Regions from separate parts of the Nitratireductor kimnyeongensis genome, predicted to be linked through region 1. Evidence: riboswitches for the same ligand, from Rfam matches in the RefSeq annotation. Region 1 holds a riboswitch; each other region holds the start of a gene.
The links. A riboswitch is a leader RNA that binds a small molecule or an ion and turns the genes downstream of it on or off. The one in region 1 is predicted to bind cobalamin.
Positions count from the first base shown of each region.

Region 2: another riboswitch for cobalamin. It lies ahead of KW403_RS09500 (LLM class flavin-dependent oxidoreductase); the one in region 1 lies ahead of KW403_RS02210 (TonB-dependent receptor plug domain-containing protein).
Region 3: another riboswitch for cobalamin. It lies ahead of cobW (cobalamin biosynthesis protein CobW); the one in region 1 lies ahead of KW403_RS02210 (TonB-dependent receptor plug domain-containing protein).

Region 1 is NZ_CP078143.1:476,088-482,548, forward strand. It holds gene KW403_RS02200 (ABC transporter permease) at 1-423, opposite strand, end outside; gene KW403_RS02205 (ABC transporter substrate-binding protein) at 510-2,162, opposite strand; cobalamin riboswitch at 2,450-2,658, shown strand; gene KW403_RS02210 (TonB-dependent receptor plug domain-containing protein) at 2,785-4,638, shown strand; gene KW403_RS02215 (ABC transporter substrate-binding protein) at 4,638-5,507, shown strand; gene KW403_RS02220 (FecCD family ABC transporter permease) at 5,504-6,461, shown strand, end outside.
Region 2 is NZ_CP078143.1:1,992,210-1,998,670, forward strand. It holds gene KW403_RS09475 (ABC transporter permease) at 1-318, opposite strand, end outside; gene KW403_RS09480 (ABC transporter permease) at 315-1,175, opposite strand; gene KW403_RS09485 (ABC transporter ATP-binding protein) at 1,172-2,263, opposite strand; gene KW403_RS09490 (ABC transporter substrate-binding protein) at 2,379-3,428, opposite strand; gene KW403_RS09495 (LysR substrate-binding domain-containing protein) at 3,538-4,467, shown strand; cobalamin riboswitch at 4,792-4,989, shown strand; gene KW403_RS09500 (LLM class flavin-dependent oxidoreductase) at 5,148-6,206, shown strand; gene KW403_RS09505 (ABC transporter substrate-binding protein) at 6,203-6,461, shown strand, end outside.
Region 3 is NZ_CP078144.1:78,067-84,527, reverse strand. It holds gene cobN (cobaltochelatase subunit CobN) at 1-1,429, opposite strand, end outside; gene cobW (cobalamin biosynthesis protein CobW) at 1,434-2,471, opposite strand; cobalamin riboswitch at 2,645-2,846, opposite strand; cobalamin riboswitch at 2,907-3,105, shown strand; gene KW403_RS18445 (HupE/UreJ family protein) at 3,141-3,761, shown strand; gene cobU (bifunctional adenosylcobinamide kinase/adenosylcobinamide-phosphate guanylyltransferase) at 3,777-4,289, shown strand; gene cobO (cob(I)yrinic acid a,c-diamide adenosyltransferase) at 4,291-4,905, shown strand; gene cbiB (adenosylcobinamide-phosphate synthase CbiB) at 5,064-6,032, opposite strand; gene cobD (threonine-phosphate decarboxylase CobD) at 6,025-6,461, shown strand, end outside.

The DNA.
Region 1 (6,461 bases):
GACCACCATGACCCAGAACATCAGGATCCCGGTGGCGCCAAGTGCGGGGAAAAGCTTTTTTGCTACAGGAACCTTGAACTTGGTCGAGCAGCCGAAATCTCCCTGCAGAATGCCACCGTAATAAGGTTCTGCGGGTTCATCGCAATAGGAAAACCGTGGAGAAGATACTCCGGTTTCCGGATCGATGTTAGGCTGCTTCTGAACCACGCCCAGCCACTGGCCATAGCGCATAAAAAAGTTCTGGCGGTAGCCGTTCTTTTGTAGCCAACTCTCCAGTTCCTCGGCAGAGGAGCGCATGTCGAGCTGGCTGATCGCGAGCTTTTTGAGGTTGGGCTCCAGATTGACCAGAAAGAAAACAACAAGTGTCAGGCACAGCATCGTCAATGCCATCACGCCCAGACGTCTTACGATAAACCCAAGCACAGTGTCCCCTTCCCCCGTTTGCGGAGGTTGTTGTTCATCGCCTGCGCAAAAGGGGGCCCTCCTGGCCCCCCTTTTTTTGTTCAGTCTCAGCCCTCGTCGAGCCAGACCTTTTCCAGATCGATCTCAAACGTCTGGTGCATGCCGTGATTTTTCACGGCCTCCACGGAATGGTTGTAGAGCTTGCGCCAATAGGGCTGAAGGATGATGCCCGAACCCTGGATGATCTCCTCGATTTTCTTCATCACCTCGCGGCGATTGTCGGGATCGGGAATGGCCAGCGCCTCCTCGATCAGCTTGTCGAGCTCCGGGTTGGAATAGGCCGATTCGTTCCACGCCTCGCCGGTGCGATAGGCGAGTGCCACCACCTGAATGCCCAGCGGGCGCATATTCCAGTTGGTCATGGAGAAGGGATACTTCGTCCAGTCGTTCCAGAAGGTGGAGCCCGGCAGCACCGTACGCTTCACCTTGAAGCCGGCCTCGCGCAACTGGGCGGCGATGGCGTCGCCCGTGTTCTTGTGCCAGTCCTCGTCCACGGTGATGAGCTCGTGCTCATGGTCCATCTGGCCGGCCTCTTCCATGAGCGCCTTCGCCTCGTCCAGATTGCGCTCGAGCTTCGGCAACTCCGCATATTCGGGATGGATCGGGCAGACATGGTGGTTCTCGGCCACCTCGCCGGCATTGTTGTAGCCAAGCGCCAGCACGGTCGTGTTGTCGACGGCGCGCTGCAGCGCCCGGCGCACCTTCTCGTCATCATAGGGCGCATTGTCGACATTGGTGCGCGCCACGATGGTTGTCGCCGTGGTGACCTCTGATTTCACCAGGCCGAGTGAATCCAGAATGTCGACGAAATCGGCGGTGGTCTCGTAGTTCGTGTGGATTTCTCCGGATTCAAAGGCGCTGACGGTCGCAGACGGATCCGTGCCGTAGTCGATGAACTCGATACCATCGAGATAGGCTTCGCCACCCCACCATTTGCCGTCTTCACGTTTTTTGAGCTCCACTCGGTTGCCCACTTCATAGGATACGAGCTCAAAGGGACCGGTGCCGATGGGGTTGGCAACGAAATCGCGACCAGTTTCATCGAAACTCGGGTGTACGATAAGAGCCGGATAATCCGACATACCGGGGATTATCGAGATGTCGGGCGCCGAAAGATTCAGCTTCACCGTCATATCGTCGACCTTTTCGATGGCGCCTTCACGCGCCTTTTTGGTCTCGGGATCGATCAGCGACGCCATACGGGCCGGCATCGAGTTGCCCTCCACTGTCTGATCGCACCAACGGTTGAAGTTGTAGATTACATCGTCGGCGGTGAAGGCGTCGCCGTTGTTCCAGGTCACACCCGGCCGCACATGGAGGATGTACTCGGTCGCATCCTCATTGACTTCCCAGCTCTCGAGAAGCTTGCCTTCAAAGGTAAACTCGCGGGTGTACTTCACCAACGGCTCGAGCGTCTGACGCATGGCGTTGGCAATCTCCGACCAGTCGGCCGTGCGTGGATCTTTCGGATCCTTGATGAACATAGCGACACGCAGCGTGCCACCCTTCTTGGGCTCCTGGGCCAGGGCATGTGTTGGCGCTGCAAGGCCAAGCATTCCATAAGCGGCTACCGTTGACGCGCCTAGCGCGCTTGCAAGCGCGAGAAATTCACGCCGATCCACCCGACCGGCACGCGCCTCCTCGGCCATGGCAGCAACACCGGCTGGCACTTTCTCGCCATTGCTCTTGAAAAATGACATCGACGCACTCCCATTCATGGACATAGGCATTTTTGAATATTGGTTCGTGTTAGCATTTCTTATCCGCCCCCTTATGTCAAAATCCGAGGAGCGATGCGGTCATGATTTTGCAGATTTTTCGACAGATACAATGACGGATTTGCGACAATCTCGCCGCAAAAGTTACATGGGCAGGCGCTTCTACAACAAGTTTGGAACCGCGTTTGCTGAAAACGCTCACGTGCCGCATTGGTTCCTGCAAATCAAATCGGGTGTCGCGATTGACGCTAAATTCTGCCCTTGATAAGCGGTTATTGTTCGCTTGAGGTGCTTTGGCGGGTGTTCATCTGCCGGAGAAAAGGGAACACGGAACGGTCGTTTTGATGAACCGCAGCCGTGGCTGCTCCCGCAACTGTGAGCGCTGAGGCTCCTCGAATGCCACTGGGCGCAAGTCCCGGGAAGGCGAGGAAGCCGACGAAGCGCGAGCCAGGAAACCTGCCTCAGGCCGTCACCGACCGGATGCGGGACGCTTCCGGGGCTGTGTTTCTCGCAGTGGTGACGATAGTCATCGCTGGCGGGGAGACTGAACTTAAGCGTCTGTCGCTCTCCAGCAAACCTGAAAATCTGGTCCTGGAGCACACGCATGCTTTCAAACAGACACCGAAACTCCATCCTGGCCGGAACAGCCGGCCTGCTGCTCGGCTTCTCCGCGCTGACCACGCAGGCTGAGGATTTCGAGCTAGACACTCTGGTCATCACCCCCAGCCGCACGCCAACGGAGGCAGCGAAAGTGGGCTCCACGGTGGAAATCATCGAGCGCAAGGAAATCGAGGAGCAGTCCCTGCCGCTGGTTCAGGATTATCTTAATCAATTGCCTGGTCTCAATCTCTCCCCGAATGGCGGTCCGGGCAACACCACCACGCTGATCATGCGCGGCCTCCGCGGGCAGTATGTAAAGACCCTCTTCGAGGGCATCGAAATTTCGGAGGTTACGGGCCCGACCGTGCAATCCGCCTACGGTCATATCCTCTCCGGCAGTATCGGTCGGATCGAGGTTTTGAAAGGCCCACAGAGCACGCTCTATGGCTCCGATGCGATGGCCGGCGTGGTCAATCTCTCGACACTTGGCGGCATTCCGCAGGGCATCGAACACGGCATTCATGTCGAAGGCGGGTCGCGCAAAACCGGCTTTGGCAACTACACGCTGACGGGCGGTTTCGACCGCGGCGAGTTTGGCCTTTCTCTATCTGGCTTCACCACCGATGGCTTTTCAATGGCATCATCCGGTGTTGAAGATGATGGGTACACCAATCTGACCGGGACATTCAGCGGCCGATACGAGATCAGCGACGATCTAGCCGTTTTCGCCAGCGGGCTTTTGTTGAATGGTTCAACGGAGACGGATGATGGGTATCCCATCGCTGACAGCCCGGCGAATAGCACGTTTCGACAGGCTGCCGGGCGGGTTGGTGCCGAATTCTCTCTGTTTGACGGTCAATTGAACAACACGGTTTCGGCGCAGATATCCGATACTGCCCGCGAAAGCACCAGCGGCTTCGGTTCCACCTCAACCTTTGACGGATTGCGCTACAAGCTGGATTATCTCGGTTCTCTGGAAATCTCTCCCGAATTGACGCTGAACTTCGGCGCTGATTGGGAGCGTCAGACCGCCCTTACCGCAAGTGTCGATAAAAGCGTTTCGATGGGTGGCGGCTGGATCGACGCGATCTACAGCCCGTTTGACGCGCTGACTTTGACAGCGGGCCTCCGACACGACGAACACAGCACCTTCGGCGGACACACATCCTGGCGCACCACCGGGTCCTATGAATTTGCCAGCACCGGAACACGTTTCCACTCGTCGGTCGGAACGGGCTATCGCGCGCCGAGCCTCTATGAGCTCTACGCACCGTTCTATGGCAATATCGACCTGAAGCCTGAATCCAGCATCGGCTTTGACATTGGTGTCGAACAGCGTTTTCTGGATGACAGGCTCGTCGCCGACCTCACCTTCTTCATGATCGATGTCGATAACTTTATTGGCTACGATCCCGTTACCTTCCAGAACATCCAGACGGACGGCGTGGTGAAAACGCGCGGCGTTGAGGCGTCTTTTGCCATTGCGGCGACCGACTGGCTCGACCTGCATGGCGCTTACACCTACACGAAAGCAACACAGACTGACGGACTGCGGGAAGTCCGAATCCCGAAGCACGACATCGCCCTCGGCGCCACGATCCGTCCGGCCGAACGCTGGGAAATCGGAGCGACAGCGAAAATCGCTCTCGATACGGTGGACGGTTATGTCGACGGCCCGCGCTCGGAGCTTAATGATTACGTTCTTCTGAACGCGAAAATCGCCTACAAACCGAACAAAAACACGGAGCTCTATCTGCGAGGCGAAAACCTGCTCGATCAGAACTACGAAGTCGTTCAGGGTTACGGCACACCCGGCTTCGGCGTCTTCGCCGGATTCCGTGCAAAGTTCGCTCCCTGATGCTGAAGCGCCGGAAACGTCTCCCCCGCCTTTCCGGCCTCGTACTTTTGGTCGGCGCACTGCTTGTCGTGCCGGTCTCCGCCTCGCCAAAACGTGTCATGTCGCTCAATCTGTGCACTGACCAGCTTGCCATGACATTGGCAGAACCGGATCAGCTTGTTTCTGTCTCCTTCCTTGCGCGCGAGCCGAGCCTTTCCATGCTGCATGAGAAAGCGCAAAGATACCCGGTCAATCACGGGCTTGCAGAAGAAGTGTTTCTGGAAAATCCCGACCTGATCGTCACCGGCACTTACTCATTGCACAACACCACCGCGATGCTGAAACGTCTCGGCTTTCATGTCGAGGAATTTTCCTTCGCGCAAACACTTGAAACCATTCCCGGTGAAGTCCGGCGCATGGGAGCACTCATCGGGCAAGAAAAAAGAGCTGAAACCATAGCAGACGATTTTACCCGCGAGCTCGAAGCGATTGCCGCCGGCCAATGCGGCAAAGCCCCGACCATGATCGCCTATGACCAGAACGGCATCGCCTCTGGACGCGGTACGCTGGCCGATTCCGTTATCCGGGCTGCCGGCTTTGCCAATCTTGCCGCGGAGATGGATATCGTCGGCGTTGCCCCCTTCCCACTGGAGCAGGTAATCACCGCCCAACCTGATGTCATAAACGTCAACGTGGGACACACGGCACCGACGCTCGGCGAATATGTGCCACGCCATCCCGCAATTGCGGCTCTCCCGGATACGCGCATCGGCGCATTCGTACCGGAGGGTTCGCTATCCTGCGGCACACCCTCGGTTATAGAAGCCGTCAGGGCACTGGTAGCACTTCGTGCCGAGATCGCCCCCTGCCCCGGGAGCGCCACACAATGAAGCTTTCAATTTCACTGACGACCCTTGCTCTCGCTCTCTTCGCCTTGTCGCTGTTGGTCGGCCCCGCTGAGCTGTCCATTGGAGACAGCATTGCCGGCCTTTTTGCCGGCGGTGGAGAGGCAACGGGCATCATAATGCGCGAAATCCGCCTGCCACGCGCCCTGCTCGGTCTCGCCATCGGCATGTCACTGGGGCTATCCGGCGCGGTCTTGCAAGGGTTTCTGCGCAATCCGCTGGCGGAACCCGGCGTGATCGGCGTGTCCTCTATGGCAGCGCTAGGAGCGGTGCTGGTGTTTTACTCGGGCCTCGCCGGAAGCTCGCTCTACGCCCTGCCCGCCGGCGCGCTGTTCGGCGCACTCCTCGCAGTTCTCATCCTGCTTGCGATCGCCGCGCGCCAAGGGTCGACGCTGACTCTCATTCTGGCAGGCGTTGCGCTTTCGAGCCTCGCGGGAGCGCTGACCTCGCTTGTTCTCAACCTGTCGCCCAACCCCTTTGCCTCCTACGAGATGATCTTCTGGCTTCTTGGGTCTCTCAAGGACCGTTCCATGGAGTTTGTTGTCATCGCCTTGCCGCTGATGGCTGTGGGCTGGTTCCTGATCGCGCTGTCAGCCCGCGCCATCGATGCGCTCTCACTGGGCGAGGAAGCGGCCTCCAGCCTCGGCATTGACATGGCGCGCGCACGCTTCATGATCGTCACCGGTGTCGCGCTCTCCGTCGGTGCGGCCACGGCGGTGAGCGGCACGATCGGCTTCATCGGCCTGGTCGTTCCGCACCTGATCCGACCGCTCACCAATCGAATGCCAAGCAGCCTTCTTTTACCCGCTGGTCTGGGTGGCGCCTCACTTCTTCTCGCCGCGGACATCGCCGCGCGGATCATCTTGCCTGCCGGCGAGCTGAATGTCGGTGTTCTGACAGCGTTGATCGGCGCGCCCTTTTTCCTTTGGCTCGTCGTTC
Region 2 (6,461 bases), 1.5 Mb from region 1:
GAGCGGTGAAAGGAATAGCGCCTGCAATGCATCGCGCCCGCGGAAGCGCTCCCGCCCGATGGCGAGCGCCGCTGGCACGGCAAGAAGCGTCGACAGTGTGGCCGAGGCCAGTCCAAGCTCCAGGCTGATCCAGGCCGCATCGATGAAATCGGGATTGTCGAGGATCGCTTTGAACCAGCGAAACGAAATCGCACTCGGGGGGAACTCCAGATAGCCCGTGGGCGTGAAGGAGACCCCGATCACCACGAGGAGCGGGCCCATCATGAACAGTGCGAAGAGGGCATTGAAACAGAGGGCCCAAAAGCCGTTGCGGTTCATTCGAAGACTCCCGAATAGCGGCGTTCCACGAGTTTGTTCCAGGCGATCATGATGGTCAGGACCGACACCAGAAGCAGGATCGCAATGGCGGCGCCCAACGGCCAGTTGAGCGTGTTCAAAAACTCGTCATAGACGGTCGTTGAAACCATTTTCACGCGCCGCCCACCCAGCACTGCCGGGGTGGCGAAGGCGCTGGCCGAAAGCGAAAACACGATGAGCGAACCGGACAGAACGCCAGGCATGGCCTGCGGCAGAACGATGCGCATGAAAATCGTGAATGGCCCCGCCCCAAGCGATTCCGCCGCCCGCTCGGTGGCCGGATCCTGACGCTGCAGCGCGGCCCAGACGGCGAGGATCATGAACGGGATCATGACATGAACCAGCGCGACGACAATCCCGGTGGACGTGTACATCATGCGGATGGGTGAAGTGATAAGGCCGATGTCACGCAGGAATTCGTTGATAACCCCCTTGTTGCCCAGCAGGATCGCCCAGCCCAGCGTGCGCACCACAACAGATATGAGAAGGGGACCAAGCACGATGAGCAGCATGAATGAGCGCCAAGCGGGCTTCATGCGAAACAGAATGTATGCCTCCGGCAGCCCGAGCACGGCACAGATGGCCGTGGTGATGAAGGCAATCAGAAAGGTGCGACCGAAGATCTCGTAGAAATAGGTGTCGCTCAGCACCTCGATGTAGTTCTCCAGTCCAAACGTGTTCTCTATGCCTCCGTAGAAAGAGAAGCTGTTGAAGCTGAGCAGGAACGTCATGGCCAATGGAGTGACAAGCAATGCCGCGAAGAGCGTCAGTGCCGGCGCGCTGAGGAACCACGGAGTCGCTTTGCCTGAAACCGTCATGAGGCCTCTCCGCGCGGTAGTAGCCGCATGGCTTCCGGCTTCCAGGAGAGATGCAGGCGCTCACCAATTCCGGCCTCGCGCCGCCCCAGATTGCGCTGCATGACGAGCAGTTTTCCTATGGGCGTATCGACCCGGAAAAGCCAGTGATCACCCAGGAACACCCGCTCGATCACATCACCGGAGAGGGTGGCACGCTCCTTATCCGTCAATTCGATACGTTCTGGGCGAAGTGAAAGCTCGACAGGCCCTTCTGCCAGGTCTGTTTCGGGACCCGGTAGGCGAACATCGTCAATGATGATCTGTATCGTCTTGCCGGTTCTCTGCAGAACGGCCGGAAGGCTGTTCGTCTTGCCGAGAAAAGTCGAGATAAAGGACGTCGCCGGCTTCTCATAGACGTCGAACGGACTGTCCTCCTGAATAAGGCGTCCGCTCTGCATGACGGCGACCCGGTCGCTTAATGCCATGGCTTCCGACTGGTCGTGTGTGACGAGGAGAGTGGTGACGCCGGCTTCCTGTTGAATACGGCGGAGTTCGAGCTGCATTTCCTCGCGCAGCTTCGCGTCGAGATTTGATAACGGCTCATCGAGCAGAAGGAGTTCCGGCTCGATGACAAGCGCGCGGGCGAGCGCCACACGTTGCCGCTGCCCGCCGCTCATATTGCGTGGGAAACGATCCCCCAGATGTGACAGGTGAACAAGATCGAGTGCGTCGGAAACGCGCCGGCGCCGCTCGTCGGTAGGCACATTGCGCATTTCCAGGCCGAAACCGACATTCTGTTCGACCGTCATATGCGGAAAAAGGGCATAGGTCTGAAACACGATGCCAAGCCCGCGCTTCCGCGCCGGGACGGCGCCGAGATCACGGCCGTTCAGCATGATCTTGCCCGAGGTGGGTTGGGTAAAGCCCGCGATCATCTGCAGCGTGGTCGTCTTGCCGCATCCCGAGGGTCCCAAGAGCGAAACGAACTCTCCGCGCTCGATGCTGAGATTGAAGTCCTCGACGGCGACGACTGCGTTGTAGCGCTTGTTTAATGCTTGGAGCTCAAGAAAAGCCATTGTCAGCCCGTAATTGAAAGCTGGTTGATCCATCTTCGCTACGCCCGCAGGGCAGCGTCGGCCAGGGGGGCGAAACTGCCCGGTGTCCGCCAGGAAGCAGCACTGGAAGCTTCGCCCGGTATAGGCATGGTGATTTCCAGGTTTGCGATCAGCGTTCGATTTCGCGTGCCCAACGCTTGGTCCACTCTTCGCGGGCTGGGTTGATCGTGTCCCAGTCGACGGCAATCAGCTTGCCGATCTGCTCAGGCCCGTAAGGAAGCGAAGCAGCCAACTCGTCTGGTAGCTCAGCATTCTTGTTCACAGGACCAGAGCCCATGGCATCGGCGAGGCGCACCTGGATTTCCGGTTCCAGCAGGAAGTCAACGAAGGCGTTGGCAAGATCGGTCACGTCGCTTTCGACCACCGGGCATGCAGCCAGCATAAGAGCGACAGCGCCCTCCTTGGGATAAGCGAACTTTGCCGGAAAGCCTGTGTCGGCAAGGGACTTTGTCCGGCCCGAACCCCAGATCGACAGGGCGATTTCCTCCGATTGGAAGAGCTCGGACATCTTGCCGGATGAAGGCTCGAACACCAGGATGTTGGGCGCGACCTTTTCCGCCATGGTGCTGAAGCCGGGATCGATCTCTTTCTCTCCGCCACCATTCAGGCGCGCCATCATCACAAGCGTGTGCAGGCCATATGTGTTCGAGATCGGCGGGACGGACAGGATCTGGCTGTATTTCTCGTCCGCCAGGTCCATCCAGCTTGACGGCGGCTCCCAACCTTCGCGTTCAAACCAGTCCGTGTTGTAGGTGAAGCCGGTGGCCACAAAGCCGATCCCGATCGAATTGGGCCCAAGCTTCGCGATGTCATAAATGTCATCTCCGGGTGTCGAAGATGCCATGGGCGCGCAGAAGCCGAGAGCGTCGGCCTGATACATCGGACCGTCGTCAAGAATGACAACATCCAGCTCCTGATTGCCCTTCTGCGCTTGGAGTCGTGCAAGGTTCTCCGTGGAGTTTCCTGGCACGAACTGGATCTTGACCTCATGTCGGCTTTCGAATTCAGGGATGATGAGTTCCTTCATCAGTGTTTCGAAAGACCCTCCATACCCCCCGACGGTCAGCGTCTTCTCCTGCGCCAGTGCAGCCCCGGGGGCCAAGACCGAGCAACTCGCAGCCAGCATCCCATGCGCCAGCGATCGCCAAATCCTATTCATTGTCTTCCCCTTTGTTTTTGTGCGGTGGCGCGCCTATTCAAAGGAGACATTATCTGAATTTCAAATCATATTATTTGCCCTTGATATTCCAAAAGGTTATGTTGTTGCTATGCGCAAAACCAATGTCCGACAGATTGAAACCTTCAATGCATTCATGACGAGCGGTTCGGTAACAAAAGCTGCCGAGGCGCTGCATGTCAGCCAGCCGGCCGTCAGCAAGCTACTGAAATTATTTGAGGATTCCTGCGAGATTCAGCTGTTCAATCGCGACACCGGCCGTCTTGTCCCGACACCGGAGGCTCGTGTGCTCTACACGGAAACGGCCAAGCTCGAGGCGGGCGTTCTGCGGGTACACAAGGCTGCTCGGGAGATTCGCGAATTCGACCGGGGCCAGCTTACGATTGTCGGATTCCCGGCCATAGGCCTTCAGCTCATACCGCGTGTCGTGGCCGACATGCTGGGCCGTGACACGGGATTGAAGGTTACCCTTCTGACGCGCACCTCGCCCAGCATTGCGGATGTGATGCTCACGCGATCCGCCGATTTCGGCCTTTCGCTAGTTCCCGCAACCCACAGCATGCTTCACTGCGAACCCTTCGCGCAGTTGCCCATGATCTGTGCGCTTCCGGCAGATCATTCTCTGGCCAGTAAACAGGTAATTTCACTGCGGGATCTGTGCGACGACCCGTTCATCGCACTTGGGCGAAGCGACATGTCCTACCCGGCAATCTATGAAGCCTTTCACGCAATCGGGATCAGTCCACGTGAGGTTGCCGAGGTTCAAATGCTGGAAGCCGCCTGCGCCATGGTGAGTGCCGGTTTTGGCGTCTCGATCATCTCCAGTCTGGCCCTCGTTGCGCCCCAGGACCCCAGAGTCGTCTTCCGCCCGCTCGCCGAGCGCATTGAAACGTCCATCTGGCTGATCACGTCGCACGTGCATGAGTTGCCGCTCGTGGGACGCGAGGTGATCAACCGCATACGGGATGCGGTTTCGAGGATCGACATATCCCAAACGCTCATTCCTGCATGCAGGAACTGATTGACGAAAGAGTTGGTATGCCGGCGCGGCGGCTGTGCGAAGTAGAGGGCCCGGAGGGTCGCTGTGACACAGGGTGAAAGCCGCAAGATTGCGACCGCTGAAGTAGCGAGGCAGGCAGGTGTATGAACCGCCGCTGGCAGGGTTCTGCGCGGGTATGACTCCGGCAGCGAGGATGTGCGCAATCGCGTTCAGGAAAGCGCACGTCAGCTTGGCTATCAGCCCAACCAGCTTGCGCGTGTCTGCGTGTCCTTGCTGTCAAGCCATGGCGGGATAACCGCATCCTCCCGACGTTTGAGCGTGTTGCGCAGCGCGCGCTTCGCCTTTAGTGTCGCTCATGCATGCGGTTCCGCATCCTGCGGATGAAAAGGGAACCCGGTGCGACCTCCCTTGGGGGATCAATTCCGGGGCTGCCCTCGCAACTGTAAGCGGCAAGTTCTTTCCAATGCCACTGGCGCGAGCCGGGAAGGCGGAGGGAACGTCCGAGCCGCGAGCCAGGAGACCTGCCTCATGCATTGACCATGAACGCCGGACGAGGTGCGCCGGCAGGAGGACCAGCATGCATGCAGGCACGGCTTTGCCGGCGATGAAACGCCATGTCGCGTTCGATTTGACTCGATATGTTATACCATTTCATATAAGTGATCCCCGATCTTGTGAATTGGTGTCTGGGGGTGGCTTGAATGCGCGTTGATCTGGCTGGATTCGCCCGGGAAGGGACGCTGGGCGATCATAAGGCGCTGATGCGCCTTGTGGAAGGAGCCGATGCGCTTGGATTTGGCGGAATCTGGTTCAACGAGTTCCACTTTGCCCGCAAGACGCTGCCCTATCCATCCACGCTAATGCTGGGGGCGGATATTCTGGCGCGAACAGAGCGTTTGCGGTTCGGCACGTCGATCCTCGTCCTGCCACTCTATCACCCGCTCCTGCTGGCAGAGCAGATCGCACAGCTCGATTTTCAAAGCGGCGGACGCGTGGATGTTGGAATCGGTCGTGGCACGGAACCCTCGACGTTCAACGCGCTGGAGATAGCCCGTGACGAGGCGCATTTGCGTTTCAGCGAAGCGCTGAGAATCATGATTGAGGCGTGGACAAAACCACATTGCTCCGCCGATAGCGGCCCATGGACATTCTCCAACGTCGCAGTGGGGCCGCCACCGGTGCAGAAGCCGCATCCGCCCATCTATGTTGCCGGCGTATCGGAAGGAACTGTCGACATCGCCGCGCGAAACGGCTTTCCGCTGCTTCTCAGCCTCGAGCCGAACGAGGCGCGGCAATTGCCCGTGCTGCACGCTGCTCTAAAACGGCATGGCGCATCGCGCGCAACCCTCGAAACCTCCTCGCTTTCGCGATACGTGGTGGTCGCGCCGACGCGTGCGGAGGCCAACGACCGGGTCGACACGCTGCTCGAAAAGCTGAACGCGCGCCGCACCGAACGAGCCGCGTCACGCGGGCTCAAGCCGCCTGAGCCACGCAGCCGCGCTGTGATGTTGGCCGATTTCACCATCGCGGGAACGCCTGAGGATTGCCATGCGCAATTGTGTGCGCTTTCCGCGCGCACGGGATCGCAGAGCATACGCTGCCTTTTCAGCGCCAACGGCCTGATCAACAACGATGTAGCGCTCCAGGGGATGGAACTCTTTGCCAAGGAGGTTCTCCCGTATCTGGGAGGGCAATCCCCTTCTACACCCCATTCCGACAACGCCGCCTATGAGCCGGCTTTCCAAGGAGTTTCTTCATGAACCGATTTGCTGGCTTCTGCGCGATTGCTGCCGCAGGCCTTTTCATCATTTCGACATCTGCGTTCGCAGACGAAGCCGGCTTTCCCTATACGGATGAGAATTGCGGGGTCACAACAGTCTATGCGGCACCACCGGCGCGGGCCGTGACGCTCAGCAACAATGCAACGGAGCTGATGCTTGCCCTTGGGCTTGAGGAGCGCATGGCAGGCACTTCCTACATGGCAAACCTGAAGATCAGCCCGCAATATGAGGAAG
Region 3 (6,461 bases), on a different replicon from region 1:
GAAAGACGCCATCCTCCGCATCGTGTTCGGCCGGTCCCCAGGTGGCGAGCAGCGTCTCGCGTGCTTCTTCGGGCAGCGCATCGAAGGCCCGCCGGTATTCATCCAGCGAAAGCGATTCCGAAGGCTTTTCGAGGCGCTGCATGAGCGCGCGGGGTGTCTCCGGAACGCCGGAAATCGCATACCCCGCTTCGCCAAGATCGTGCAGCATGGCGAGCACGCTCGACGGCACGTCGAGACCCACCGCATATCCGGTTCGGCCCGGCGCGCTCGGATAATCCGGGATCAGGATGACGATGCGGCGCTCGGGTTTTGGCGTTCGGGCAAGCCTCAGATGCGCGGCGATCCTCGCCGCGACCTGCCTTATGCGCGCGGGTTCTGGCCGGTTACGCTGCACGCCGAAGGAAAGCCCTTCATCCAGCGCCGCCTCGTCCTTGAAGGAAATTGCCCCCGCCATTAGCCGGCCATCGAGTTCCGGCAGCACCACATGCATGGCAAGGTCGGCGGGTGCCAGACCGCGCTGCCCTTCCTGCCACGCCTCGCGCCGCGTGGTTGCTGTGACCACCTGAAAAACCGGCACGCCAAACCGGTCGAACAGCGTTTTCTCGCCGGGTTCCGCGCCGCTGGAAAAGGCCGTCGCAGTGATGAGCGCCTGAGGCTTCAACGTCTCCACGGCGTCACGCACGAAATCGGCGGCAAGGGGGTCGCGCAGGCTGGAAACGAACACCGGCACGGCGCAAACACCCTGTTCCTCAAGCGCCTCCACCAGCGCGTCGATGGGCGCGACATCGCTGGCAAGCAGCATGGAGCGGTAGAAGAGAATGGGGACGATTGCCCTGCCGGGCTTCGCGGCGGAGAAAAACGAAGCTTCCACGATGCCATGGCCCGGCGCATAGAAGCCGGCTTTGGCGACAGGTTTGGCCTCCGGCGTATCGATCTCCCGCCCCGCAAGGCGCGCCATCTGCATGGTCAGCGCGCGCATATTGTCCGGTCCGCCCTCACGGAAGCAGGCAAGCAGCGCCGCGCGCGCTTCAGCCGAAATGGTGGAACGCTCGGCAAGGCGCGGGTCGTCCTGATGGCATTCGCCGGGTAACAGTGCCAGCGCGATGCCCTTGTCTCGCGCAAGCTCCGCCAGCCGGTCGCAGCCATAGCGCCACCACTCATAGCCGCCCAGCACCCGCACCAGAATGGTGCGGGCGTGCGCTGCCGTGTTGTCGATCCACAGATCAACCGACATGGGGTGTCTGAGATCACGCAAGGCAGCTAGGCGCAGCGAGGGCAGAGCCTCGCGATCTGTCTGCCACGCGGAGGCGATCCCCGCCAGATCGCTGTCGGTGAAGGACAGCGCCACCATGTCCGCCGGCGACTGTTGCAGATCGACAGGTTCGATCAGGTCGTCGAGTGAGGCGGTGGTGGTGGCGAGAATGTGCATCGGGTCAGGCCGTCAGAAGGCTTTCGATGCGCGCGCGGTCAATGCCCTTGAGACCGATTACGACGAGCCGCGTTTCGGCGGCTTCGCCGGCCTTCCACGGGCGGTCATAGTGGTGCGAGACGCGCGGACCCACAGCCTGCACCTGCAGGCGCATGGGCTTGCCCTTCACATGGGCAAATCCCTTGAGGCGCAGAACCTCGCCGGTTCCCACCGCCGCGTTGACACGCGCCTCCAGATCTTCGGGGCGCAGCACCGGCGGCAGATCGACAATGAACGTGTCGAAATCGTCATGCTCGTGGTCATGCGCATCGTCGTGATGCGTCTTGCGATTCTCGATATCGTCTTCGACGGCGAGACCGAGGCCCAGCAGCAGGGCCGGATCCACCTTGCCATGGGCGCTCGGCACGATCTGCACATTGCGCGACAGATGGTCTTCGATGCGGGCGCGGGCGCGCTCGTTGCCTTCCGCGTCCAGAAGGTCGCTCTTGGACAAGACGATCAGATCGGCGCAGGCCACCTGATCGTCAAACACTTCTTCCACCGGATCGTCATGGTCGAGCGAATCATCGGCGGCGCGCTGCGCGGCGAGCGCATCCATGTCGCTCGCCACCTGACCGTCGGCAAGTGCCGGCCCGTCCACCACGGCGATGACCCCATCGACGGTGACGCGGTTCTTGATCGCTGGCCACTGGAAGGCCTGCACCAGCGGCTTGGGCAACGCCAGGCCCGAGGTCTCGATCAGGATGTGATCCACCTTCGGCTCGCGGGCGAGGATCTGGTCGAGGGCGGGCACAAAGTCATCAGCCACGGTGCAGCAGATGCAGCCATTGGCCAGTTCCAGCACGTTTTCCTCGGGGCAATTGTCGAGCCCGCAGTTTTTCAGCACCTCGCCATCGACGCCCGCATCGCCGAACTCGTTGACGATGATGGCAAGCCGCTTGCCCTTGGTGTTTTCCAGCACATTGCGGATGAGTGTTGTCTTGCCGGCACCGAGAAAGCCGGTCACGACGGTGCAGGGCACACGATTGAAGCTCGTGGTCATGGGATATCCTTCAGAGGGAGTGTGGTGAATGCGGGGATGCGGGCGAGGGAGACGCCAGCCCTTTCAGGCCGCGTTCGGGCAAGGTCGCCATGAATGGCAGAGAGAAGGCGCGCAGAGGCGCAATCGGCAATCACAATGCACACTCCTTGCCCGGGACACCCGCCAGGCGGTCAGGATTTCATTTTCAGACGGCAGGTTTCCTGGCTCACGGGTCGCTGCGCTCTCCAGCCTTCCCAGGGCGTTGCCCCAGTGGCGTGTCAGGTGCGCTCTCCGCTTACAGTTGCGGGGACAGCTGCGGCATTGGGCAAGGCCCGCACCGCATTCCCTCTTAGCCCTCTTCTTTGCGGAAGAAGGACCGTCTGCCACGCATTTATGGCTCGCCCGGCACGTCTGTCAATGCGTGAAGAAAGCGTTTGCCGGGAGAGACGACTCCTGTATGGTCGAGCCGCTGACGGTTCCGCGCAAGCGGACCAGAGGGAACATAGTGCGGCGCTCAAGCGCCAAGGCCATGGCTGCCCCCGCAACTGTAAGCGGTGAGCATTTTCCTGATCGCCACTGAGGCTTTTTGCCTTGGGAAGGCTGGAAAACGCTGCGACCCGTGAGCCAGGAAACCTGCCGACAGCATGAAAGAAACACCGTATCCCTCGGGTGGAGGGGAAAGGACCGGACATGACCGCGCGTATCGCACGCATTTTTTCCGCATTCGTTTTTTCAACGCTCTTCGCAACCAGCGCTCAGGCCCATCACGCCATGGACGGGCAAACGCCCACGACCCTCTATGAGGGACTGGTTTCGGGTCTGGCGCATCCCGTGATCGGGCTCGATCATCTGGCCTTTATCGTCGCTGCCGGCCTCATTGCCGCTGTAGCCGGCATGAGCCTTTTCGCGCCGCTTCTCTTCGTCGCCGGTTCGCTGATCGGCGTCGGTCTGCACCTGATGCTGCTCGATCTGCCGGCGGCGGAAATCATCATCGCGGCAAGCGTTCTTGCCGGCGGCTGGCTGCTGGCGCGCGGCCGGGCGGTGGAAAACCACATGCTCGTTTTCGCGATGTTTCTGGTGGTCGGCGTGTTTCATGGCTATGCCTTCGGCGAGGCCATCGTCGGCAGCGAGGAGACACCGCTGATCGCCTATCTCGCCGGCCTCGCTGCAATCCAGAGCGCCATCGCGCTTGGCGCCTATTTTCTGGTCCGGTCGCGCGGCTGGGCTGTCGAGGCCACGCAGCCTCGGCTTGCCGGTGCCGCCATCCTTGGCGTTGGCGTGACCTTCCTTGCCGGGCATCTTGTCGGCTGAGCCGGCGAAATAGCGATGCGATCGCTTCATTTCGTTCTGGGCGGCGCGCGCTCCGGCAAGAGCCGTCATGCCGAGAGGCTGATCGAGGCCGCACCAGCGCCCTGGCATTACATCGCCACGGCGCAGGCCTTCGATGACGAGATGCGCGAGCGCATCGCCATGCACCGTGCGCGGCGCGAGGGGGCGGTGGCGTGGCAGACGCACGACGCCCCGCTCGACCTGCCGGATGTGCTTGAAAAACTGCCGGCCCGCGAGACGGTGCTCGTTGATTGCCTGACCCTGTGGCTCAGCAATCTCATGCTGAACAACCACGAGCTGCAACCTGCCGCCGAGAGACTGCTTGCAGTCCTTGCCGCGAGAAAGGGAACCACGGTTCTCGTTTCCAATGAAGTCGGCTTCGGCATCGTGCCCGAAACCCCGCTCGGACGCCGTTTCCGCGACGAGGCGGGGTTCCTGAACCAGAAGATCGCTGCCGCTGCCAACAGCGTCACGCTGGTGGTTGCCGGCCTGCCCATGAAAGTGAAGTGACATGCGAGAGATCGACGAAAACGAGGCCGAGCGCCACAAGGCAAAGATGGAAAAGCGCAAGGCGGTTCAGGATGCCGAAGTGCGCGACAAGACGGTGGAAAAGGGGCTTCTGATCGTCAATACGGGGCCGGGCAAGGGAAAGTCGACCGCCGCCTTCGGGCTGGCGCTGCGCATGCTCGGTCATGGCCGCCGTGTCGGTGTCGTGCAGTTTATCAAGGGTGCGTGGCACTGCGGCGAAAAGGATGCCTTCGCCGCCTTCGGCGATCAGGTCTCGTGGCACACGATGGGCGAAGGCTTCACCTGGGAAACGCAGGATCTTAAGCGCGACATCGCCGCTGCGGAGCGCGCCTGGGGAAAGGCCGAGGAACTGATGGCGGACCCGACCATCGGTCTGGTGGTGCTCGACGAGCTGAACATCGCGCTGCGCTACGACTATCTCGATCTTGAGCGTGTGGTGACCGCGCTGACCAACCGGCGGGAGGACCTGCATGTGGTGGTGACCGGGCGCAACGCCAAGCCGCTATTGACCGAGGCCGCCGATCTCGTCACCGAAATGGGGCAGGTGAAGCATCATTTCGCCGCTGGCGTGAAAGCGCAAAAGGGCATCGAATTTTAGGTCGCCCTGCTTTGAGGTGGTGCGTGGTTCGACAAGCTCACCATGAGGGAGGTGGATGCGCTGCAACTCTGTTCTCCATGTTGATGTACAGGATTGCAGGTCTCTACCCATCCTCATGGTGAGCTTGTCGAACCACGCACGACGCCATTGCCAAGAGATCAAAACACCAGATGCCAAAGCCCAGCCGCTACCGCCACAAGCCCGATCAAGAGCCCGTCTGCAATCCGGTAGAGCGTGAGCGCGCGGCGGATGTCGCCGGCATTGGCCGCGCGGCGGCCGCCATCGCCCATCACCGCATCCTCCACCACCTCGCCGCCATAACGTCGCGGCCCGGCAAGGGCGAGGCCAAGCGCGCCGGCCATGGCCGCTTCCGGCCAGCCCGCATTGGGCGAGCGATGAAGGCGCGCATCGCGGCGCACCGCCTTCCATGCCGCTCCAGCCGAGGCGTCGCGCATGAAGAACGCTGCAGCAATGAAGAGAAACGCCGTCAGGCGCGACGCGGGCAAGTTGATCAGATCGTCGAACCGCGCCGCCGCCCAACCGAAATCAAGATGCCGCGCGCTTCTGTGCCCGATCATGGAATCGGCGGTGTTCGCGGCCTTGTAGAGCGCGCCGCCCGCCAGCCCGCCGACCGCCAGCCAGAACACGGGCGCGACCACGCCGTCGGAGCAATTTTCGGCAAGGCTCTCGATGGCCGCGCGCGCCACACCGGCCTCATCAAGGCTTTCGGGATCGCGGCCAACGATCTGCGAGACGGCTTTGCGACCCTCCGCCAGTCCGCCGGCGTCCAACCCGTCCGCCACTGCTTTCACATGGCTTGCAAGGCTGCGCTGCGCGATCAGCGAACTGCCCACAAGCGCGGCGATCACCAGCCCCACCCATCCGGAAAGGCTCGTCTGGATCAACCAGCCGGTCAGCCCCGCGAGCATCAGAATGACGACAAGCGCCAACGCGCCATTCAGGCGGCGCGCACCCGGCGAAAGGCTTTCGACATTGCACTGCGCATCCGCCAGCGCGATAAGACGGCCGATCCAGGTGACCGGATGGCCGATCAGGCGAAAGAGCCGCTCGGGGTAACCGATGGCGAGCTCCACCAGCATGGATGAAAGGGCGATCAGAATGGACATCAGGCCTCGACTGGCTGACCGGACGGTGAACAGGGTGACCGATCACGGCGGCAGTCTCGTTCAGGCTTCGGCGCTCTTTCCGGATGCGCCTATGCCCTTTTTCGACCTGTCCACCGGCATCAACCCGAACCCCTATCCTTTTTCGCCGCTGCCTGCCAGCGCCGTCGAGCGCCTGCCCGAAGAGGCTGACATCGCCACACTCGCTGGTCGCGCCGCCGACCACTACGGCGCACCCTCTGCCGCCCATGTCATCGCTGCGCCGGGGACCCAGCTTCTCCTGCCGCTGGTCGCCTCGCTTCTGCCGCCCGGACCGGCCCGCATTCTCGGCCCCACCTATGCCGAACACGCGCGCGCCGCCGCACTGGCCGGACATGCGGTCGAGGAGGTGGAGCGTTTCGATGCTCTTTATGGCGCGCGGCTTGCCGTCGT